One region of the Shewanella baltica genome, then DNA from elsewhere that is predicted to be linked to it. Evidence: predicted binding sites of a transcription regulator. Region 1 holds the regulator's gene; each other region holds the start of a gene.
What was found. Region 1 encodes sigma-54, which starts transcription at its own class of promoters, with help from an activator protein. Its sites were predicted from a motif close to GTTGGCACGNNNNTNGNNT; they were not measured.
Positions count from the first base shown of each region.

Region 2: DYH48_RS06915 (YccF domain-containing protein) is a predicted target of sigma-54. The motif match lies at 3,173-3,191, and genes of this name have one in related genera.
Region 3: DYH48_RS14145 (BON domain-containing protein) is a predicted target of sigma-54. The motif match lies at 3,288-3,306, and genes of this name have one in related genera.

Region 1 covers NZ_UGYM01000002.1:4,032,045-4,040,298, forward strand. Annotated here, with positions in the region: gene mlaE (lipid asymmetry maintenance ABC transporter permease subunit MlaE) at 1-7, opposite strand, end outside; gene mlaF (phospholipid ABC transporter ATP-binding protein MlaF) at 4-822, opposite strand; gene DYH48_RS23755 (hypothetical protein) at 1,029-1,187, opposite strand; gene DYH48_RS18065 (KpsF/GutQ family sugar-phosphate isomerase) at 1,467-2,444, shown strand; gene kdsC (3-deoxy-manno-octulosonate-8-phosphatase KdsC) at 2,444-2,995, shown strand; gene lptC (LPS export ABC transporter periplasmic protein LptC) at 2,992-3,552, shown strand; gene lptA (lipopolysaccharide transport periplasmic protein LptA) at 3,539-4,093, shown strand; gene lptB (LPS export ABC transporter ATP-binding protein) at 4,090-4,821, shown strand; gene DYH48_RS18090 (RNA polymerase factor sigma-54) at 4,929-6,407, shown strand; gene hpf (ribosome hibernation promoting factor) at 6,436-6,723, shown strand; gene ptsN (PTS IIA-like nitrogen regulatory protein PtsN) at 6,726-7,169, shown strand; gene rapZ (RNase adapter RapZ) at 7,166-8,020, shown strand; gene DYH48_RS18110 (HPr family phosphocarrier protein) at 8,007-8,254, shown strand, end outside.
Region 2 covers NZ_UGYM01000002.1:1,541,951-1,550,204, forward strand. Annotated here, with positions in the region: gene DYH48_RS06900 (substrate-binding periplasmic protein) at 1-515, shown strand, start outside; gene DYH48_RS06905 (M14 family zinc carboxypeptidase) at 690-1,718, shown strand; gene DYH48_RS06910 (alpha/beta fold hydrolase) at 1,715-2,635, shown strand; gene DYH48_RS06915 (YccF domain-containing protein) at 2,676-3,083, opposite strand; gene DYH48_RS06920 (pyridoxal-phosphate dependent enzyme) at 3,369-4,373, shown strand; gene DYH48_RS06925 (hypothetical protein) at 4,466-4,726, opposite strand; gene DYH48_RS06930 (hypothetical protein) at 5,027-5,200, opposite strand; gene DYH48_RS06935 (ChrR family anti-sigma-E factor) at 6,021-6,752, opposite strand; gene DYH48_RS06940 (sigma-70 family RNA polymerase sigma factor) at 6,745-7,407, opposite strand; gene DYH48_RS06945 (LON peptidase substrate-binding domain-containing protein) at 7,553-8,104, opposite strand; gene DYH48_RS06950 (class I SAM-dependent methyltransferase) at 8,206-8,254, shown strand, end outside.
Region 3 covers NZ_UGYM01000002.1:3,114,695-3,122,948, forward strand. Annotated here, with positions in the region: gene DYH48_RS14125 (diacylglycerol kinase family protein) at 1-88, shown strand, start outside; gene DYH48_RS14130 (DUF4937 domain-containing protein) at 42-746, opposite strand; gene DYH48_RS14135 (sigma-54 interaction domain-containing protein) at 936-2,306, opposite strand; gene DYH48_RS14140 (glutamyl-tRNA reductase) at 2,556-3,011, shown strand; gene DYH48_RS14145 (BON domain-containing protein) at 3,342-3,896, shown strand; gene DYH48_RS14150 (IS4-like element ISSba6 family transposase) at 4,153-5,475, shown strand; gene DYH48_RS14155 (DUF3224 domain-containing protein) at 5,717-6,139, opposite strand; gene DYH48_RS14160 (hypothetical protein) at 6,294-7,079, opposite strand; gene DYH48_RS14165 (polysaccharide deacetylase family protein) at 7,294-8,254, opposite strand, start outside.

The DNA.
Region 1 (8,254 bases):
ACTTCACTTGCCAACTCCTTTTGCCATTAATTCTTGCTGGTAATCATTTGCCGGATAATGGAACGGCACGGGGCCGTCCGGAGCACCTTGAATAAACTGTTTTAGCTGTGGATTATCAGCGTACTTTAATTCTTCAGGGGTACCGTGGGCGATGACTTTTTTGTCAGCCACCACATATACATAATCGGCAATACCGAGGACTTCATCTACATCGTGGGACACTACAATTGAAGTCAGATTCAGCGCATCGGATAACTCACGGATCAGCTTCACTAACACGCCCATAGAGATAGGATCTTGGCCGGCAAAAGGTTCATCGTACATCACCATTTCAGGCTCAAGCGCGATGGCTCTGGCCAATGCCGCGCGGCGCTGCATACCACCGGATAATTCACTTGGCATCATCTGGGCGGCACCACGTAAACCTACGGCTTCAAGCTTCATCAGCACGATAGTGCGAATAATGTCTTCTGGCAGACCTGAATGTTCGCGCAGCGCAAAGGCCACGTTATCGAACACATTAATGTCGGTAAACAGCGCGCCGCTTTGAAACAGCATGCTCATCCGCTTACGCAGACTAAATAATTCATTGCGACTCACGCCATGGATATCGTGGCCATCAAATAGCACTTGTCCGTGGTCAGGCGTTAACTGGCCGCCGATCAACTTTAACAGGGTCGTTTTGCCTATGCCGCTCGGCCCCATGATCGCCGTCACCTTGCCCCTTGGAATGGACAGGCTAATATCTTCATATATCACACGCTGACCGCGGCTAAACCCCAAATTACGGATCTCAACCAACGGCGTTTGTTCTTGAGTCATGCTTGATTCCGACATTTGCAAAAGAGGTGATCCTAGTCTTCCTAGACTGACCAATCGAAGAGCCGCAAATTGTACGTAATTGCGCTTTAACCTACAACCGAATCGACACTATCGCCCTGCGATACTTTCAATTTGCCTCATTTACAGCGAAAATGCGCCCTAAGTTTTCACTCTGCACAGGTAAAATGTTACTTAATGTTTTCAACCTAGTTGCAGAATTGGCGATATTGGCTAATTCGTTCGCACTTAGCTCGCTCTTCGTCCACTTTTAGGTGCGATGAGTCGATATACGAGTGTGAAATAGAGGCATCCCGTGCGGTAATACCCGCCGCGATACGGGATAAATCCATTGAAATAAACGACAAAGACGATGATATTGCTCAAGACCTTCGACCGCTAAACAGGTTATTGTGCATGAATAGCTGCCGCAGCTGAACTTGACGAGTCGGATCAATCGCTCTAGCCTGCCGCAATTGTTTTGTTGCTTTAGGGAATTCACCACAACAAGACATAAGCTAAATCGTCTGAAAACAAACTAAAACTTGGCAGAAAGCCTATTACATATCATCTTTATCGCGTACCAAATTGTGCTATTCCAATCCCATCAATGGGGCGACAAAGACAATGCAAAAAGAGAGATAGACATGGTAGACAAATCACAACTGCGCCAATGGGGCTGTAAAGTTATCGACATTGAAAAGTCAGCCCTAGACAATCTTTATCAATATGTTGATTCGGCCGAATTTGCAGAAGCTTGCGAGTTGATCCTTAACTGCACAGGCAAAGTGATTGTCATGGGAATGGGCAAGTCGGGCCATATCGGCAATAAGATTTCTGCCACCCTCGCCAGCACAGGAACGCCCGCATTTTTTGTGCATCCGGGTGAGGCCAGCCACGGCGATCTCGGTGTATTAGCCGATAACGATGTGATTTTAGCGATTTCAAATTCCGGTGAGTCGAGCGAAATACTCACCTTAATGCCCGTCATCCAACGTATGGGCGTGCCCGTTATCGCGGTAACAGGTAAACCCGAATCGAACATGGCGCGCTTATCTAAAGTACATTTATGTATTGAAGTACCCGAAGAGGCTTGCCCACTGGGACTCGCGCCAACGTCAAGTACTACCGCGACCTTAGTAATGGGCGATGCGATTGCCATTGCGCTACTACAAGCGAAAGGCTTTACCCGTGATGACTTTGCTATGTCCCATCCTGGCGGCGCTTTAGGGCGTAAGTTATTGTTAAAAGTCTGCGATGTCATGCATAGCGGTGATGACTTACCGCTCGTTAACCACGATATTTGCATCACAGAAGCCCTGTACGAAATCTCCAAAAAAGGCTTAGGCATGACGGCGATTATCGATGATCAGCGCAAGCTGGTTGGTATCTTCACCGATGGTGATTTACGCCGCGTTATCGATGCCGAAGTGAATCTACGCACTACGCCCATCGCCGATGTGATGACCCGTAACTGCGTGACCATCACAGACGGTGTGTTGGCCGCCCAAGCGCTGCAAGTGATGGACTCAAAAAACATCAACGGATTAATTGTTATCGATAAAGACCGCCATCCAATCGGCGCTCTTAACATGCTAGACATGGTTAAAGCAGGAGTCATTTAATGCCACAGCAAGGATTTTACGGCCCAATCAGTGATGATGTGTGGCAACGCGCGCAAAAGATTAAACTGTTGATCTGTGACGTCGACGGGGTGTTTTCAGATGGTCGTATTTACCTAAGCAATAGCGGCGAAGAGCTAAAAGCCTTCCACACTCGCGACGGCTATGGCGTGCGCTCGATACTCACCAGCGGCTTTAATCTTGCCGTTATCACTGGACGTCAATCCAAAATCGTTGAAAACCGTATGACGGCGCTTGGCGTAACCCATATTTACCAAGGCGTAGACAATAAGTTCGAGCCCTATGAAGCATTGCTCGCACTCTATGGTGTTACCCCAGAAGAAGTGGCGTATATCGGTGATGATATTGTCGATCTGCCAGTGATGAATGTCGTCGGTTTAGCAGTCAGCGTAGCCGATGGTCATCCCTATGTTCGTCAGCACGCCCACTTTGTGACTACGCTCAATGGCGGCCACGGTGCCTTGCGTGAACTCACAGATCTATTGCTACTCAGTCAAAATAAATTCACTTCGGCCCATGGAATGAGTATATGAGTCGTGTGACACTCGCGATTATCGCTTTTTTTGGAACTGCATTAGTGCTTTATTGGCAAGTGCAGAACAAACACAGCGGTGATACCGATAACAGAGTAAAAGATCAAAATACCCCAGATTTCATCGTTGAAGATCTGCGCAGTGTTGAGTTCAATGAACAAGGGCTAGTCAATAGCCGTGTGACGGCGAAACACATGGAACATTATGATTCAACGAATCAAACTTACTTTACTCAACCTGTTTATCTTGTTTATCCAGACCAAGGTAAAGCACAATGGCAACTCAGAGCAGATCAGGGCAAGCTAAACAAGGAAACGGGCAAGGTTGTATTAGAAAACAATGTTATTATTGATGCCATTAGCCCAGAAGAACCGATCCAGACCTTGTCCACCAGTTATCTGGAACTCGATCTCAATACGATGATAATGACCTCTGACCGCACCATTTACGTCACAGGGAAAGATTTTAATATTCAAGGCCAAGGCCTTTATGCCGACCTCAACGCGCAAGAAGTGCAATTGACCAGTCAGGTAGTAGGAACATATGAAGCAAAATAACGTATTACTTGCCAGCCTAATGCTAATAATGAGCATGAGCGCCTTTGCTAAAGTTGACGACCTGAAACAGGAAGTCAAAATCAAGGCTGTGAGCCAAACGGCAGATATCAAGAACAACCAGATCATCTTCTTTGGTCCGGTTGAAGTCACCCAAGGTTCGATTAAAATCCATGCAGATCAACTGCGTGCATTTTCTGCCGAAGGTGAAAATAGCAAAATTTTAGTGGCCACTGGCAACCCTGCGACGTACAGCCAAGTATTAGACGATGGCCGTCCAGCCTCGGCGAGCGCGAAAGAAATTCGTTACGATATGGCGAGCCGCACCCTGACACTTAAAGGCAAAGCCTCGTTAGATCAAGCGGGCAGCCAAGTGACGGGTAATTTGATCCGCTACAACATCATCCAGCAAAAATTGATTGCTGAGAGCACCGGCAGTGGTGACGATCGCGTGATAACGATTATTCAGCCAGAAAGCTATCAAGATGATGCCAAACCAGACGCGCCAGCAGATAAACCTGTGAAAAAGCAGGACTCTAAATGACCCAAATCACCCTAAGAGCACAAAATCTGGCGAAGAGTTACAAGAGTCGCCAAGTGGTTAAAGACGTTAGTCTGACGGTAAAAACCGGTCAAGTCGTTGGCCTACTCGGCCCGAACGGCGCGGGTAAAACCACAACCTTTTACATGGTCGTTGGTCTGGTTAAAAGCGATAAAGGCCATATCTTTATCGACGATGATGATTTAACCGCAGATCCTATGCACCTGCGTGCCCGCAAAGGCATAGGTTACTTGCCGCAGGAAGCCAGTATCTTCCGTAAACTGACCGTCCATGACAACATCATGGCCGTGCTGCAAACGCGTAAAGAACTGAAAAAAGAGCAAAGGGAAGAAGAGCTAGAACATCTGCTTGAAGAGTTCCACATCACCCATATCCGTGACAGCCAAGGCATGTCATTGTCGGGCGGTGAACGTCGCCGTGTCGAAATTGCGCGGGCGTTAGCAGCAAATCCTAAGTTCATTTTGCTCGATGAACCCTTTGCTGGTGTCGATCCGATTTCGGTTATCGACATTAAAAAGATTATCGAACAGCTCAAAAGTCGTGGCCTTGGCGTGTTGATCACAGACCACAATGTCCGTGAGACATTAGATGTGTGTGAACATGCCTATATCGTGAGTCACGGAAACTTGATTGCCGAAGGAACACCCGCAGAGATCTTAGACAATCAGCAAGTTAGGGCTGTGTACTTAGGTGAACAATTCAGGCTATAGTTAATCAAGCGGAGCCAATGCAGGCAATTTATGCCAACATTGGACTCCACTCAAGATGATAACAAGCGACCTCATCCAACAATAATAACGTAGGGATCAGCGGTAACATGAAAGCGTCACTCCAGCTCAAACTGGGTCAACAGTTAACCATGACGCCACAATTACAACAGGCCATACGTCTGTTGCAACTGTCGTCATTAGAACTGCAGCAAGAGATCCAGCAAGCCTTAGATTCTAATCCCCTTCTCGAGCTGGAAGAGGATCAATTCGACGCCACTAAAGACCCTGTAAACCAAACGCTATCCGATACGGATTTCAGTGAATCTAGCACCCTGCCGCCAGAAAAAGACAGCTCCACCATAGACACGGCAGAGTCGCTCACGAAAGAGTCCATGCCCGACGAACTCCCCATGGACACCACATGGGATGAAGTGTTCACCGCCTCACCCAATTCTGGCCCCGGCGGCAGTCGTGAAGACGATATGCCCTTCCAAGGTGAGACCAGTGAAGGCTTGTATGAACACTTAGAATGGCAAAAAAACCTCACGCCGTTTTCTGAAACCGATTTAGCCATTGCCACCGCCATTATTGATGCCATCGACGATCAAGGCTATCTCACCCAAAGCACTGACGAAATCCTCGAAGCCATGGGCAATTCGGAGGTCGAGCTCGACGAAGTCGAAGCCGTACTCAAGCGCATTCAACATTTTGATCCCATTGGTGTTGCCGCCCGCGATTTAAGCGAGTGCCTGTTGATCCAACTGTCGCATTTCGCCGCTGACACGCCCAACCTAGAAAACGCCCGCATGCTGATCAAAGATCATTTAGATCTGATCGCCACCCGCGATTTTAGATTGTTGATGCGTAAGACTAAATTAAAAGAGGATGAGTTAAGAGACGGCATCGCGCTTATCCAAACCCTCAATCCCCGCCCAGGTTTATTGATTACGCCCAACGATGACGAATACGTCATCCCAGATGTGTCAGTGTCGAAGAAAAATGGCCGCTGGGTGGTTGAGCTGAATCCTGACTGCATGCCAAAAATCAATGTAAACCAACATTATGCCTCGATGGCGCGCAGCACTAAAAGCCAAGCCGATAGCCAATTTATTCGTGGTCATCTGCAAGAGGCTAAATGGTTTATCAAGAGTTTAGAGAGCCGTAATGATACCCTGTTGAAGGTGGCGAACTGTATCGTCCAATATCAGCAAGGTTTCTTTGAATACGGTGAAGAAGCCATGAAACCTATGGTGCTTAACGATATTGCCGAAGCGGTAGAAATGCATGAGTCGACCATCTCACGAGTGACGACACAGAAATACATGCATACCCCTAAGGGACTTTTTGAACTAAAATACTTCTTCTCTAGCCACGTCGGTACTGACGATGGTGGGGAGTGCTCATCCACAGCAATCAGAGCCTTCATTAAGAAACTGGTTGCAGCGGAAAACCAGAAAAAACCATTGAGCGACAGTAAGATGGCGCAACTTCTGGCAGAACAAGGGATCAACGTAGCCCGCAGAACCATTGCGAAGTACCGAGAGGCTATGCTCATTCCGCCTTCTAATCAGCGTAAAAGTTTATAACCTACAGTGGATATCGGAGGACGTTTCTATGCAAATAAACCTGAGTGGACACCATGTCGAAATTACCGAATCGTTACGCGCATATGTAGAAGAAAAGTTTTCAAAACTTGAACGCCATTTCGAACAGATCAATAATGTGCACGTTGTGCTCAATGTCGAGAAAATGCAACAGATTGCCGAAGCGAGAATAAATCTTATCGGTGGTGAAGTTTTTGCTACTTCAGAGCATGCTGACATGTATGCCGCTATAGACGCCCTGATTGACAAGCTTGATCGTCAGGTTATTAAACACAAAGAGAAGTTAACAAAACACTAATAATGGAACTTTGTACCATACTGCGGCCGGAGTGCACTACCTGCGCCACTCCGGGCAGCAAGAAAAAGGTACTGGAACTCATCAGCGACTTAGTCGCTGCCCAGTACCCGACCCTCTCATCTCAAGAGATATTCGAAAGCCTAGTGGCGCGCGAAAAGATGGGGAGCACAGGTATAGGTAACGGCATCGCCATTCCACATGGTCGACTAGCCGATATAGATCAGCCCATTGCCATACTCATTAAGTGTGAAGAGCCGATAGCATTCGATGCTATCGATAAGCAACCTGTTGATATTTTATTTGCACTACTGGTGCCTGCTGACCAATGTCAGCAACACTTAAGTACCTTGTCTTGCATGGCCGAAAAGCTGAGCGACAAGCAAATATTAAAGCAATTACGCAAGACGCATGATGAAACGGAACTCTATCAGGTAATCACTGGATGAAACTGGTCATAGTGTCGGGCCGCTCAGGCTCAGGCAAATCTGTCGCCCTAAGGGTACTCGAAGATCTCGGCTATTATTGTGTCGATAACCTTCCCTTGCCCTTAATCGGCACTTTGCTTGAGCAACTCAAAGGCAGTAACGATCTCGTCGCCATCAGTGTCGACGTGCGTAACATGCCTGAGCAGGACAAGGTCTTAGTGAAGCAACTGGCGAGCCTGCCTCCTGATACTGAGTTAACCAGCTTCTTCCTCAATTCCAGCGATAAAATTCTGCTCAAGCGTTACAGCGAAACCCGCCGTTTGCATCCTTTGTCGAAGAGCCAAGTCTCTTTGCAAGAAGCGATAAAGCTGGAAGGGAAACTGCTCGAGCCTATGTCAAAACTGGTCGATCACTACATAGATACGTCGAATTTGAATATCTATGATTTAAGCGATCAAGTGAGACAAATTCTGCTCGGCAGCGTCGATAAAGAGTTAGTGATTAACTTCGAGTCCTTTGGCTTTAAGCACGGAATGCCAACTGAAGCCGACTTTATGTTTGATGTACGCTTTCTGCCTAACCCACACTGGGAACTGGCGCTGCGTCCATTGACAGGCTTAGATGAGCCCGTGGCTGAGTTCTTAAATCGTCAACCACTTGTGAATAAGTTCATCTGGCAAATCGAAAATTTGCTGGAAACTTGGCTGCCACATCTCGAGCGCAACAATCGCAGTTATTTAACTGTGGCGATTGGCTGCACGGGTGGGCAACACAGATCGGTTTACGTCGCAGAGCAATTGGCTAAACGCTTTAGTAACGGTAAACATAAAGTTTATGCCCGCCATCGAGAGCTGAATAATGCCAAAGCTTGAACGTCAGATCACCATCTGTAACAAACTGGGATTACATGCCCGTGCCGCCACTAAGTTGGTGGTACTGGCATCCGAGTTTGATGCGACCATCACCTTAATACAAGGCGATAAACAGGCATCTGCCGCCAGCGTGCTCGGCTTATTGATGCTTGAGACTGGCATGGGTAAAACCATTAAACTTATCGCCGAAGGCCCAGATGCTGAGCCCGCTCTGGATGCCATTTGTGCCTTAAT
Region 2 (8,254 bases), 2.5 Mb from region 1:
TGCCTAATTCTGACTATCTGGGTTATTTCCCTGAGTATTACTTTGAGACTGAAAAGTTTGTTTTTTCTAAATCGATTGGCGACGGTCCTTTGGGACTGGTGGAGCAAAAAGCCCATCCTGTGAGTTGGAATTATGTCGAAGATCTGAATCGCTATACCTTAGGTGTGGTGAAAGATTACGTGAATACTCAGGCGTTAGATCGCATGATTGCCACAGGCGTTCAGCCGACTGAAGCGGTGACTTCAGATGAGCACAATATTAAGAAAGTGGCCGCAGGCCGTATTGATGCGGCGGTAATCGATGTCAACGTGCTGCACTATTTACTTAAGCAAAAGCCCTTGCAGCCATTGGCGGACAAACTGCAAATCAACCGCCAAATTTTAGCGAATAAGCAGCTTTATATTGCGTTTCGTAATACCGAAGAAGGCCGACGTTGGCGGGATATTTTTGATCAAGGCTTGGCGCAAATTGATGTCGAAACCATCATCGGAGAGCTACTGTATCGTGAAGACTAATGCATAATTTAGGTTAGTGTGCTCTCAATTTTCCCCCTTATTTTTTCCTCTATTTTCAGCCAATTCCTCTCAAAATTACATCAGATATTCCGCTTGTCATCATTCTGTCTTTGTTCACTATTAGCATCACCTTAACGGCATGAGTTGCTTTCTCATTTTATTGATTAAGGTGACATGAATAAACTTCCCTTTGAGTTAGATACGCTGCAACAACTCATTGATACTCATCATCTTAAGTTGCAGTATCAAATTCTTGCTGACATCCCATTTCGTCACGAACATTTTCCTCTCTACAGTGTTGAACTGGGCGGAGGAGAGAAGCCCTGTCCGACAGTACTCTTTGTGGGCGGCGTGCATGGGGTTGAACGTATTGGCTCTCAAGTCATCTTGGCATTGCTGAACAGTTTGTTGCAGCGGCTGGTGTGGGATAAGCACCTACAACAGATGTTAACGGGCGTGCGGTTAGCTTTTGTGCCTGTGGTGAATCCCGTTGGTTTATTTATGGGAACGCGGGGCAATGGCAATCAAGTGGATTTGATGCGTAACGCCCCGATAGAATCCAGCGAAAAAGTCTCTTTTATGGTGGGAGGACAGCGTATATCGTCACGGCTGCCTTGGTATCGCGGCATGGGGGGAATGGAGCTTGAAACCACCGGCTTAGTTGCCTATGTACAGCAATTGCTGAGCCGCAGCACCAGTTTGATTTCCCTCGATGCGCACTCAGGCTTTGGATTGAGTGATCATATCTGGTTTCCCTACGCCCATACGCGTACCGCCTTCGAAAATGCCAATTATATTTTTCATCTAAAACAATTATTTGAACAAAGTTATCCCCATCATGGCCATTATAGGCTCGCACCCCAGAGTCAGTTTTATCGCACCCATGGGGATATTTGGGATTACCTCTATCGCCAGCATCAAGTGGCTGATCCCCATGCTCAGGTGCCGTTTTTGCCCTTGACATTAGAAATGGGATCGTGGGCTTGGATAAAGAAAAATCCCAGACAAATCTTTAATTTTGCAGGCTTTTTCAATCCGCAAAAAACACATCGGCACCACAGGATTTTACGCAGGCACACAGTGCTGATGCAATTTATAATGGAAGCTGCCTACGCCCAATCGTTAGAACAGTTAACGCCTGAACGTTTGTCTGAGCTAACCGAGTGCGCGCGGCAGTATTGGTATCGGGAGCCACAGTCATGACAACTTGGGTGTTACTGCGGGGATTAATGCGTGATCAACGCCACTGGAATGGTTTCGATCAACGACTGCGACAAAAGGGATTGCGAGTACTGACACCTGATTTGCCGGGCAACGGAACGCTATCAACCGAGGCCAGTCCGCTTAAGATTGCTGACTATGCCCATGCCGTGTGGCAGCAATTGGATGAGCAGGTGCAAAATGGAGAAGCCATTTACCTTCTCGGTTTGTCTATGGGCGGTATGTTAGCGCTAGAAATGGCGCGCCAGCGACCTTGGCAGATAAGGCATGTATTTGTACTAAACAGCAGTGCGGCTAATTTATCGGCGTGGTATCAAAGATTTAATCCACTCAATGCATTAAAGGCGTTTTTCTTGCGGGCTCGGGGTAAAGCTTTACATCCCATCGAGTCGACGATAGTGCGTTTAACCAGTTTTCGTCATCGGCGAGACTGCGGTTTAATTGCCGAATGGAGTGAGTTTCGCCGCCAATCGTCGCCAACTATCCGTAACGCCTGGCGGCAACTGTGGGCGGCTTTCCGATATCAATGCCCATTGACCGTGGAAGTGCCGATAAGTGTACTCTGTGGCGACCGTGATGCGTTGGTGAGCATTGCATCGAGCAAAGCCTTAGCACTGCACTTTCGCACTAATTTGATCGTATTAGCTTATTGCGGCCATGATGCGGCCATAGATGCCCCTGCAAAACTGGCACATTATCTGTTGGCTATTGTTGCGCCGACTAAGCCGCAAGCAGAGGTTCAAGAGGATGATGAACCTGCCCATGCTCAATATGCCCATGCTCAATATGCCCATACTCAATATAGTTGCAACGATTTACTGGAGGAAGAAATGACCTTCAACGAGGCGATATTTTCAGCATGGGATAAAAAAGCGCTATCCACTCTCGACAGTAAATAACTGAGAATGAACAGCGCTAAGGCGGTTAACTCACTATCGATTAGGCTTTAGCCACTACAGTTTGGCCGATCGGGGTTAGGCTGAGTAACGCCAATTTAAGATGCTGTATCCCAAAGGGAATACCGATAATAGTCACAAAACAGGCTAAGGCATGGACCAAGTGGCCTATGGCTAACCAGATCCCAAACAGCAAGAACCAAATAATGTTTCCCATCATGCCTAGGACACCCGTACCTAAATCATCACGACCGGTTAAGTGGCGACGGTTGATTTGTTCTTGACCGAAGGGCCAGAAGGTCATTTCGCCGATAACAAAGCAGGCACGGCCAAAGGGAATACCAATAATGCTGATAAAACACAGAATACCTGCGAGCCACCAAGCGAGTCCCATCACAAATCCGCCGAGTACAAACCAAGCGATGTTGAATATTAAGCGTAATACTGCCATTGAAAACTCCTTATGTTACTTTTTTAGCCTTTATCGTTAGCTGTAATGAATGCCGTTAGCTTTGATAAACTGAATATATGCCAATGACTAAGCGAGAAACGTGCCAATTATTTTATTTTCAAAAATCAATGTCTTACATCCACCTGTTTAAGCTTCATTTGTGATTTTTACTAATTCTTCGCTAAATTGCTAATTTCTTAAGAGCAGAAGAGCAAAGGCGGCGTTACACTAGCCATTCCATCCAATGGCTTAAAAGCCTGAGTATTTAATCGTTTGAGTAGCCTGATGTTTGCAAATTACCCCGTCGATATTTTTGCCTTTGCTGGTCGAGAAATATTTCTAAAACGTGATGATTTATTGCATCCAGCGTTTAGCGGCAATAAAGCGCGTAAATTCGGCTACTTTTTAGATCATGAGTTTGCAGGCATCAACAAGGTGATAGGTCATGGCTCACCCTTAGCAAACTCTTTGTATTCCCTATCTACATTGGCCAAGATGAAAGGCTGGCAGTGTGATTTTTATGTTGACCATATTGCCAGCCAGATTGTTAAGCATCCCACGGGGAATTACGCTGCGGCATTGGCAAATGGCGCCAATATTATCGACTTAAGTGAGTTAATGGCGCAAAAGCTGGCGTTTACTCAGTCGCAGGGTGAACCTCAGGTTTTATCTGGCCACAATGTTAGTTGTGAACCTGCTTTGCAAACGGGTGGTGCGCGACTGAGTTGCCAAGAGTATATCGAGACTCAGATACTCGCGAATGAACCTACGGCGCTTTTTATCCCAGAGGGCGGTCGCTGTTCCTACGCTGAATACGGGGTAAATAGACTGGCGCAAGAAATAGTGCAATTTGCGCAGGCGAATGATTTAGTCGATTTAACAGTATTTTTACCGTCGGGGACGGGGACGACGGCGTTATTTTTAAATCAGTACTTTATTCGTCAGCAAACGGCGATTCGCATCGTGACTTGCGCCGTGGTGGGCGGCGATGATTATTTACGTTTGCAATTCTCTATGCTTAATCCAAATACTCTCGAGCATCCACAGATAGTGAATGTCGGCAAAAAATATCACTTTGGTAAACTCTACCCAGAATTTTATGCCATGTGGCAGCGCGTTTGTGCCTCAGGTATTCAATTTGAACTACTCTACGATCCCTTAGGTTTTATTGTGCTTGAGGATTACTTACAGCGTAGTGAATTAGGTCATGTGATGTATTTGCATCAAGGCGGAATATTAGGGAATGAGACCATGTTGCCGCGTTATCAGCGTAAATTTTCTGGAGTATGAGAATTTTCAAAGAATAGTAATATAACCAGCGCAATAGATTAAGACCGCTTTTTTAAGACGGCAGATGGTTTCTTAAGACAGTAGATAGTTTCTTAAGATAGTAGATGGTTTCGCTTAAGGATTTTATAGGTACGTTGGCCTATATTCTCGAGGTTTTTTAAATCTTTTAGGCTAGGTATTACATCGCTAAACTGCCAATAGCTGATTTCAGCATCTAACATTTCCAGCATTTTTTTCGAACAACCTAAACATTGTCCTTGGCACAGTTGTGCTTCCGTTAAATTGAGCGGAATTGTCGCTTTGATCTGGCTTATCAAGCTTTGCATGGCGATTTGGGTATTGGGTTTTGGCATAGGTGAGGTGCTGTACAGTATTCATGGGGATGAATATTAGCGGATGCTGCAGTGGAAGTAGGTGAGCTAAGCTGGATTTGACTCATTTGGTTCGGCAGGTATCTGTGTGAGAGAGATACAGCCTGAACCAAATGTATTCGTCATGATGACGTAAAAAAGGATAGCGTGTTCGTGACATTCGGCTATCAGTTTACTTAAGTGCTCGGTACTGCGAAGAGAATGGAAACCGATTAAATACACTTGAGCAAACGGGGTATTACAGTACTTATTTCTAACTTATCGTCTAATTTATTTTTTGACTTATTTGTTTGCGGACAATAACCATTTCATAAAGCTGATGGCTTCTGTACGCTTTGAAAAAGTCTGTCTGTTTTTACCTTGACGATCGGTAAAAGCAATTGAGGTTTTATTTACTGAGATTGAATCTACAGGGAAGTTCACTGTAATTTCATGTCCATTAATTTTGTATGACATATGCCACACTCCTTTTTGTTAATTCACCCATAGGTGAGATAGTTGTAACTATAAAATATCCTTAGCAATTTGCGAAAGATTCGTTCTATTGAGTATCGAGGTTACCCCATCTTTGATTCATTAATCAAGAGATGCTTAATCGATAAATAATACATGCTGTCGATTATGCCAATGGACTAACTTGATTCTGCCAGTTGACCATAGCTTAATGACAATACTATGACAGTGTGGAGAACAGTAAGTTCACAGACATAACCACATGATTTTAGTGGTATCGAATGCTTGAGCTTATGGGGTTTTGCTTGTAGTAGGCTTTCTTTATGAGGACCGAACTCTGATTGCTAATAGTCAGGCTGGTTTAAAAAGGTAAACAACAAGGTGTTTCTCAAAACGACGTGCAGTATATCAATAAAAATAGCTTATGCAAGTTTAATTTTTATTCAATGTGATTATTTGTTGATTGATGTTGAGTTAACGTGAATTGTTTCTGGCTATTCATTTGATTTAAAGCATAAAGCTTAGCATGGAACATGTCATTATCTTGTATTTAGCTGCAATGCTGAGTGTCCATATTACGGCTTTTTAGGCGAATAGGATGTGGCTACTGTTAGCCAATTGAATTAAAAATTCTAGCAAACTGAATAAAAAACTCATGCAAATAGAATAAAAAATCCCACAGAAATAGGTTATTTCAATGGGATTAATGGCCGTCATTTAGTAACTGAAAATTTAGTAACTGAAGATTCAGTAATTGAAAATTTAGCAGCGGACTCATTTTAAAACGGAGTAAATAAGTCATGTTAAAGCACTGGCTACAGGCTTAATAAATCAGTTCACCTATGGGGTTAAGCAACTTGCTTAGGCCTTTGGTAAAATGCAGCGGCGCATCTAACACTGTGTAGCATAAGCAACCGTCAACGGTTTTAGGTGAGTGGTGATGTTGGCTATCGAGCACAATAAAATCACCTGGCACATAGTCACCGTTAATATCCGAAAACGCTCCCGCTAACAATAGGGTTAACTCATAGCCCTTATGGGTATGTTGGGGGATTTCACCTTGCGCATCTATGTGTAACAAGCTCGCGCGGGTGTTCATTTCATCGACATCAAAACGCATACGACTGACTTTGCCTAAGATTTGCCAAGGACGGGCCAAATGCTGGCGAAACACCGACGGCACTGTGTAATGCTGTTGTTTTACTTGAACATCCAGAGGAGCATTATTAGGCACATCCGTTGCCGCAGGCTGGGCCATGATTTGCGCCAGCATAGCGTCAATATCCATCACTGGTACATTAGTCGCTTGAGTGTTTCCAGTATCAATATGCGCAGTGTGAATCGACTCTTGGTCTATATGATGCTTTGCAGCATGAGCATGAGCGCCATCTGGATTTAATGCCGAATTGGCAGCTTGCTCGGTTAACAGGGCTAGTTGCTCACGACACGTCTCACACAATGCGCAATGTGCTGATACCGCGATGGCCATCGATAAAGGTAAGACCCCATTCGCATGGCTCACGAGTAAATCTTGTTGGGGATGATGCTTAATCATTGTGTGTCTCCAAGAAACTTTTCAACTTTTCTAGCCCGAGTCTTAATCGTGACTTTATGGTGCCTATTGGCACCTTGAGGGCATCGGCTAGCTCTTGTTGAGTGAGTTCTTGCATGTAGATACCTTGCACGACTTGTCTTTGTGCTAGGGGAAGGGCATCAAGATGTTGGAGGAGTTTCGCCGTCAATTTATGATCAGTGAGTGTGTCTTGAGCCATGGTCGCATCGCACAGCGGCCAAATATCATCGCCAAAGGTATCTTCTTTATTGTGTTGTACTCGTCTCAGCATATCGAAACACTGATTACGCATTATGGTAAATACCCAAGTCGTCACTGAGCCTTTCTCTGCATTGTACAGATGGGCCTTAGTCCACACGCTGGTCATGGTTTCTTGAACTAAATCCATGGCTAAGCCTTGTTGATTCAGTCTTTGTAAACCAAAGGCGCGGATCTTGGGCATAAAATGCTGGAATAAATGCCCAAAGGCGGCTCTGTCCCGTTTGTCAGCTACTTGTAGCATAAACGTGATCAAAGTATCCGCTTGAGGCTCGCAGGTTTTGAGAGCGGGAATGTCGTTATCCATAGCCGAATGAGTCAGAGACGTGATAGGGCCATGATACCGATTTTGCCTGCTTTGTGATTGAATATTTTCCATTATTTTCGCTCTTATCCCAGTCGTTAGTGCTAAGTTTGAGATCAGTAACGACAAAATTGAGAGGCTTGTTTCACTTCTGAGCCCAGTTTTACTGTCAAACTGTCAATCAATACGGAGTGGCTTAAATAAAGGATCATTCACAGGATTATTTTATCACGGCCCGCAATAGGTCTCGGGTCATAATATGATCTAAGGTATTAATGCAGTTGTACTTTTCTGAGGCTTGCACGGGCAATATTTCTAGCCAGCGTTGGCAGACCCAAGCAATGTCTTCAAATTGTTCCGCTTGATAGTGCTTGAGATGTTGTGGATATTCCTTGAGGATATTTTGTAACATTTGGCTCAAGTAACGCTCATCGGTCGCAATACGTGTCGCAGGCCAGTTGTCGATAAAGCTAACATCACCGCGCTTTAATCCATCGTCTTCGATACTGATTTCATTGACTTTAAAGCGCTTTGAACCTTGAATGCTGATCCCTAATAGTCCATCGGGTAGGGTTTCAAAATCAATAATATGCACTAAGGTACCTATGGGCTGAATGGTTTTGCCATCCTCTTCGAGCATACATAAGCCAAAGCCTTCGCCTGACTTTAACGATTCGGCGACTAAACGCTTATATCTAGGTTCAAATACCCGCAGTTGTGTGTAACCTTCGGGCAATAAACAAATGGGTAGTGGAAAAAGAGGTAATTTCATCGTGGCCTCTGGTGAACTTATGTTCCTATCATTACGTACCATAGTGGCAGTTCGATCAGTAAAATTATTCAACAATAGTTTACCCATATTTAGAGGATGGCATGAAATTAAATCCATTTGAGAAAAAGCTCGTTCAGCATCCAATACGTT
Region 3 (8,254 bases), 920 kb from region 1:
TGAACCCGCAGATCTCACCATTGAAGTCCAACCCGCATCCCTTAAGGTGTTTGTGCCTTATCAGGAAATAACTGAAGAGGATGGGTGATACATCTTGCTGGCACGCTTGAGTCATTACTAGGAACGACTTCCCATAAGCATTCTTCCTGCACTAAACAACCCGACATATTTTCAATATAGCTTTCAGGTAACACTTGCTTTTTAAGGGTTGGCAGAACGGTTTTTACGTAATTGTCATGAGCTGGGTTCGACGCCCAGCGCGTCATAACGATGAAGTAGTCACTCTGTTTTAGACTGCGGGCGACACAACCGCCAAGCATGCCCTCTGCTTGTCCAAGATGAGCGTTCCAAATCGTTCGTTGGTCACTTAAAAAACGTTCGACATCTTGCACTCCTCGGCAATAAGCCAACCGAATGACATTGTGATTTTGATCTGCAGGATGATGAGTTAGCGAAGGGATACTCAGTATATTTTCAAAATAATGGACATCACACTGTTTATAAGTTGTTTGCTGACCACTTTTGGAGAACAGCTCGTCGTGAACTGACCCCATGAAAGCCGTAACATCCTCGAGTGATTGCCATACACCCACAATAATCGCCTGCCTTTCGGGTTGACTCCAACCACCGAACTGGCCTCTAAAACCTACGCAGTTGCTCAACGCTTTCCATATCTGTTGGCTTTGAGAAAAATCTTGCTCTTGTTCATTTCCAACCTGACAAGTAATCAACTTTACTATCGTCAAATCTCGCTCCTAACGCTGCAAACAGTGGCCAAGCATAGTGAAATCCAATCCCAAAGAGCCGATGTCACTTGGCTTAAACCTCCTTGCTAGCAACCACATCAACGGTACGCTTAAGATGGCTAAAGCCGCAGGATAAAGCTCAATGAGATGTTAAACTCACTCACATCTGCGGCTTTTGAGCGCAAAAAACTATTCTACCGCCGATTCACCCGCTTCGACTTGCTGCTCGTACTTGCTGAGCTTGTTGTAAAGGGTTTTCACGCTGATCCCCAGTTGCTCAGCGGTATCGGTTTTATTACCTTGAGTCGTTTCTAATGCTTGATAAATGGCGATTTTTTCTAAGTCATCTAAACGCATGCCCTGCGGGATAACGACTTGGTCATCGCAAGATGTCCCCATTTCACTTGCCTGTGGCAACTGTAAATGGCTGGGTAAAATCTCTTGGTCTGCCAGAATATAGGCTCGCTCAATGGCATGCTTTAATTCACGCACATTACCCGACCAAGGGTACGCAGCGATCATCTGCGCACTGTCATCAGCGAGGCTTTTATTCTGCTTTTCGGCCACGTTACGATAGGCAAGAAAATGCTGCGCCAGCCCAAGAATATCATCGCCACGCTCCCTTAAGGGTGGAACGCGGATAGGGAACTGGGCCAAACGGAAATATAAATCCTCGCGAAATTGCCCAGCCTCGATTGCCGCTATGGGATCGCGATTGGTTGCCGCCACAATCCGCACATTGGCGAGTTGCACTTTGGCACCGCCAACGGGGCGATATTCACTATTTTCAAGCACTCTGAGTAACTTCACTTGATGCTCAATTGGCATTTCGGTGACTTCATCGAGAAATAAGGTTCCGCCTTCTGCCTGCTCAAATACGCCTTTGTGATCGCGATGAGCGCCAGTGAATGCGCCTTTTACGTGGCCAAACAACTCGCTATCGACCAATTCAGGGCTTAAGGCGCCGCAGTTAATCGCGATAAAAGGCTCGTTCAGCCTAGGGCTGGCAAGATGTATGGTATTGGCGACCAGCTCTTTACCCGCCCCGCTCTCACCAATGATCAGCACATTACTGTCGGTCGCGGAGACGCGGCGAATCGTGCGATACAGCTTATGCATAGCTGCAGAGGAACCGACAAGTAAACCATATTGGTCTAGCTCGCTGGAAAAAGGCCGAGGCCGGATTGGTGATGAGACTAGATACTGGGCAAAATCGGCGAAGATATCGCTGATTAACGTCATGTCGTAGGGTTTGCGAAAATGATAACCGGCAAAATGCGACATTAACTGATCAAGATTGGGGTTCGGCTGACCATCGGAGAGAAAAATAAACTCGATATTGGACAAGGCCGCATTGTCCAGCAGCCCGAGATAATCCTCACGGCTAAGGCTGGACAGCTCAATAATGGCAACATCGACGTGATTCGCCTCAAGCTGTTCTATCCAAGGCAAATCATCGACACTGCGTAGTTTATTAAAGTCGGCAGCGCCGGCGAGTTCTAAGATGGCTTGTTCGGCGTTTACATCCTGCAGGTGATAAAAAAGTGTCAATCGAGCCATGCTATCCCACTCCCTGTGTATAAAGGGCTACTGTATGTCAGTCGTGAAATTTTAACAACAGCAGCGGTAATAGTTGCCGATATTCTAAGAAGATGGCGCAATGAACCGAGAATATCAGTCTAAAAATCAGTCTGTTAACATACCATTAAAAATGAGAACAAAATATGCATGGTAGCTGAACGAAACGCAATTAGTTAATCCAAACCGTTAAACAGGACAGTGCCGAACACTGGCATTAGGAGGCCCATAATGAAGTCTAATGTTGTGCAACATCAGACTGATATCCGTGCCGATATCAGTTTGATTGATGAAATAATAAAGCTCAATCAAGAGGGGCTAACATTTTACAACCAAGCGATGACGTACGTCGAAGACTATAACCTTAAGCGAATTTTTTCGACTAAAGCGAATATCCACCAGCGAATGTTGAGGCGATTTGAACAGCTGCGCCCTTTGGCTAGCGAGCCGCTTCATGGCCTGAGTCATACGATACCAGTCACTTACACTCAAGCGACAGAGTTGCTGCATCAGTGCCATATATCGCAGGCGATGGCCGCACTTGTCGCCATTGAACAACAAGTGTTAATCCAGATGAAACAAGCGGTAAGGCAAGCACATCAGCCACAGCTTGCCAATCAGCTCGCAGAAGGTGCCGCTTGGTTGCAAATCAGTTGCGATGGTATGAGTTCGCTCAATTCTGGTTAATCCTTTGCACTTGTTACATCAGTTTGTATCAGTGCGCATCAGTATGAGCCTCTTTACCTGGCAATATCCAGCTTTAACGCACCGCGCAACTCCACACACTATTTCGCACACACTTTACCGCACACAGTCGTGCGGTTTTTTATGCTTTAAAGATGACTCTGCTTGCCAGAAAAAATTACATTTTGTCGGTAAAAAAGACCGACTTAAACAAAAGACTCCTTCTGTCAAAATATCAAAAACAGCACATAAAAACCTTAAAATCAACACCTTAACTATATTGGCACGATTCACGCATTATCTAACATCGAGAAAACAACGGAGGATATGATTATGAAAACCACAACAGCATCAGTACTAGCGACCTTACTTGTCGGTTCAATCAGTTTAAATGTCGCAGCGGCTCAAGATTGGAAGGACGGGGCTAAGGATGCGTGGATCGATGGTAAAGCTGAAACCACTTTACTGCTCAACACTAACCTCAATTCCTTTGACATTATAACGGATGTTAAAGACGGAAACGTGACGTTAACGGGTAAAGTGGAAAGCAGTGTCGATAAAGCTCTTGCCACTGAACTGATCAAAAGTTTAGACGGCGTAAAAGATGTCGATAACCAACTCACTGTAATGAATGAGAAAGAAGGCACCAGTGAAGTTGTCGCGACTTTGACCGATTCTAAGGTTGCCACAGTCGTCAAAACCCGTTTACTGTTTTCAACCGATGTTTCCGGCACCCAGATTAATGTGGATGTCGCTAATGGTATCGTCACCTTAAAAGGTGAAGTTGCTAGCGATGCCGAACGTCAGTTAGCGCTGAAAATTGCCGAGAATACCGACGATGTGAAAAAGGTTGTCGATAAAATCAAAGTCGTAAAAAAAGCCTCTTAACGCTAGCTAAAGCTGCACTTTCTGTAACTGCACTTTCTGTAACTGCACTTTCTGAAACTAGCTTTCAAAAGTAGCGCTTTAACAGTCAGAGTTAAGTAAAAGGCGTTAATCTTGCCTCAACTTTTGAACTCGATTGATAAGAAAGAGTAATAACAAAAAACCAGCCTAGGCTTAATGCCGATCAGTTAAGACAGATCGCTTGACGATCTCGCTGAAAAGATCAAAATCCGATGACCTCATGTCATCGGATTTTTTTATGCAACTCTCAGAAGCACTCGCCCGCACTCATATTATCCGCCTAACCGAATTCACCTGCTTAGCTGATGTGTTAGAACCTGAGTTAATTCAATCTTGTTTGGACTCTCAGGGTGTGGCGACATTAAGACGGCGTAAATTGCCGATGGACGCGATGATTTGGGCCGTTATCGGCATGGCTTTGTTCCGAGGGGAGTCTGTGCGGTCACTCATCAACAAACTCGACATTGTTTTGCCGCAAGAGATTGATTATGTTGCACGCAGCGCCGTGACTCAGGCGCGTAAACGATTAGGCAGTGAGGTTATTCGAGAAGTGTTTAGTCGCAGCGCCAATACCTGGCACGCGAGAGCTGAACACCCACATTGGTGCGGTCTTAACTTGTATGGTGTTGACGGTGTAGTGTGGCGGACACCCGATAGTGTCCAAAATCAAGCCGCCTTTGCGCGTACCGCAAACGCTTCAGGCGAAGCGGCTTATCCGCAAATTCGCATGGTTTGCTTGATGGAATTAAGTAGCCATTTGTTGGTCAACAGCGCCTTTGATTCGGTTGCCGAAAATGAAATGAACTTAGCATCTCAGCTCATTCCTAGCATTCCCAATCACAGTCTAACCCTATTTGACCGAGGATTTTACTCGCTCGGCCTGTTACATGCTTGGCAGCAAGCACAACCTGATAGCCACTGGTTGTTGCCATTGAAGAAAGGCACTCAATATGAGGTGGTTCGAACATTGGGAAAACATGACCAGTGGGTGAAACTCACCACCACGCCTCAAGCCAGAAAGAAATGGCCGCAGCTCCCTGATACCCTTGAAGCGCGTTTACTCACTAAGACAGTGAAAGGTAAGTCAGTCGCCATTTTGACCTCGTTGACTGACCCGATGCGTTACCCCAGCGAAGACATCGTCGACTTATATGCCCATCGATGGGAAATCAAACTGGGCTACAGAGAGATGAAACAACATCTGTTGGAGAGTCGTTTTACGCTACGCAGTCAACTACCGGAGCTGGTGATTCAAGAGCTGTGGGGCGTGCTACTGGCCTATAATCTCATTAGATATAAGATGTTGCTGTTGGCTAAAAGCTTACCATCGGTCCATCCTAATCAACTGAGTTTTAGGGATGCGGCGAGTTATATCATCTTCAAGTTGACGCAACTGCCATCACAAACGCCGGGGAATGTCCCGAGAGACGTATTGGATATAGAACGCAATGCACGGCAATTTAAGTTGGATGGTAAACGGGAAAGAGCTTATCCAAGAGTCCTTAAAATGAGCAAAAACAAGTTTCCGGTTAGACCAAAGAAAAATGCCGTTCACTCTTAAGTGAACGGCATTAAGCCTAGGCTGGTTTTTTTATGTCCATTATTAGATTTAATCAAACAAGGTTTTCTAGGCCACGTAGATAAGACTAGGTTTGAGAAAACGAAATCAAGGTAGGAAAATTGAACGACATCAGGCTAATGCTGGAAGCGATAGTACCTTAAGCGATAACACCTTAAGCAATAGTGCCTGAAACTATATTTTCAGAAACAATCATGCCTAAAAAATCATGCCTGAAGTCGCGTTAAAATGCTGGCTCAGCGCTGGCTTCAAAGCCAAACTGGAACTCATAAAAATGCTGACCATTTTCGATACTGATGGCCATAGTGCCCGTTAAGCCCTGCAACTCGCCCGCACCGGAATGGGGAACCACTTCTAAGATCAAACGGTTTTGTCCATCGGTCATAATGCCAAAATGTTGCAGCACGAAACTGCCCTGCTTACCACACACCTTGCCAACCACTTGCTCAATCGCCACATAGCCAGCCGAGCCTTTGACTGACGTCATTGCACTGAGCATTTCCCCTTGGCTACGGCCCTCAAGCTCGCCATAAAAGGTTTTATCTAAACCCATACGACCTAACGTTACGCCGCCCACACCTGTAGCATAGGTGCTATCTGGGGTGAGCTTAACATCAAATTTCCCAGTGATTTTACTAACTTGCATGACACTCTCCTTGTCAAAACATTATGCCAAGTCTATCTACCCGAGAATACTTGCCGCTGCGGCAAGCATCACACACGGAACGAAAAATAACTTAGCACAAGCCTGCGCAGATCCATAATGCATTTACTCCCGACCCTTTGCGCACGACTACTCACTACTGAGTTATGTGAGTAATGCCAGTTTCGCTCACTGTCACCTCTAAGGTTTTGACGATTTCAGGGCTTTCAGACATAGGTTGGTCAGGCGCTCTATCGCGATAAGTCACGGCAATTTTGAATGGAGCTTCGAAGGGATAAACAGGTTCAATATTGTCCACCTCAATGCGATCACCCAGCATAACGCTGCCTAAATGCTTCAAGTTATTGTGTTCGAAATCGAGGCTAAATAAGCCAAGATACCAAAATGCCCCCGAACCTTGAGTCGTCACAATAAACGGTGCCACAAAGGGCATAGTCTGCATTTTAGGATCATCTTGAATGGGCGCGTTACTCTGGGTGTCGGGCTCTAAAGCGGGATCGAAATTTAACGGCGTAATGCGCAAATAATCCAGTAATACTCGGCCTTTTACCTCGCCATCTTGATAATCGCCCATCGCAAATTCCGTTTGCTTGATCTTAATAAAATGGGTCAAGGCAACCGATTTACCGCCCTCTGGTAGGGTAATTTCAAACGGGTTAGCGGTATTTAAGCTAAAGAGTTTAAGCATCACTTCCGACGCATTCGCCACCGGCTTAACCTCCAGCGGTGTCACCACTTCGACCTCATTGGCCTGTGCCTGCGTTTTTTCCTGCGCCATAGCCTCGTCGTATTGCATGACCTTACCATCTTCCATCACCATATAAATATCATCATTGGTCATGTTGAAACGGTAAATACCTGCGGCGAGTATGGCTAATATCACTAAGGTGCCCGCTAAGGTTAACTTTACAAACGTACTCATTTTCTCTCCCCAATAGCGCGCTTTGTGCGCTGCTTTTCTAACACTGATCAACTTCAAATCAATGTCGGAGCAGTATTACAGATACTGAGTTAAAGCGGAGTGGGTAAAGTGTAAAAAAGTGACACTATTTTGAGTTTTGTCAGGCTAAGTTCAGCAACATACCCTTTACTCGGCAAATATAATGGGCCGAGTAAATACTCAGCCCAAGACTTAGCTACTTCTCGTTTTTCCACAAGGCTGGGGTTTGACTCGGTTGCCAATTACTTTGGGAGAAATGGGCTTGCACTAAGGAATAGATTTTATCTTGATACGAGACAAAATCAGGCTGCTGATAATCATGCTGATCCTGCCAAGCGGGGGCATAGTTATCTAGCGTGTCGAAACGGTATCCTTGGCGCTGCGCCTCTTCCACAAAGCGTTTAATTTTAGGCAAGTTGATGGTCGCACCTTGACCACGGTGAGCATTCTCAAACAGGAAGTCGTGGGTCAAGATCACCACTTTACCGTCGTGCAAACCATCGCTACAGTCTAAGTTCTGCGTGCGACTGTTAAGAGGGTTCATTGTGGTGCCCGCACAGGTGTTGATCACTTGATTGATTTTATCCACCAGCTCAGCCCCATCGGCCATAGATTCGGCGGGAAAAGCCACGCCCCAATCCTCTGGCCCCCAATCAAAGTCCCAACCAAATATTTTATAGTCACTCTCGGCGAGCATGTTTTGAATTTGCACCGCAACTTGCGAACTGTTGGTAGAGGTTTCAGCGGTACAAGCAAAAGCGGGGTCCCAAGGCGGCACAGTATCAGAGGTGGCACACAAGCCGTCGCCTTTGAGTTTACTGCTCACTCGCCAGCCATTGGTATAGGGCAAACGCGCCAACTTAGTCATCTTGTTGTTTGGATAACTGGCGGCATTAGGGATAAGTTCAACCACTTTGGCGGTGTTCGTCACAAAATAGGTAAAGTCGGTAGCCGCATCTTGATAGGATTTAACTGGCCAGAGGCCCACTTGATTGCAATAAACCGCCCCCGATTGCACACCATCGGTGCAGTTATGCAGCATATGATCGTAACTGTGGTTTGCCAGAATATGACCATCGTCTAGCAAACGTTGTAGGGCGACAGCCGCCAACGCTTCGTTTTCATCCCCTTCGCCATACATATGAAAAGCATTGATA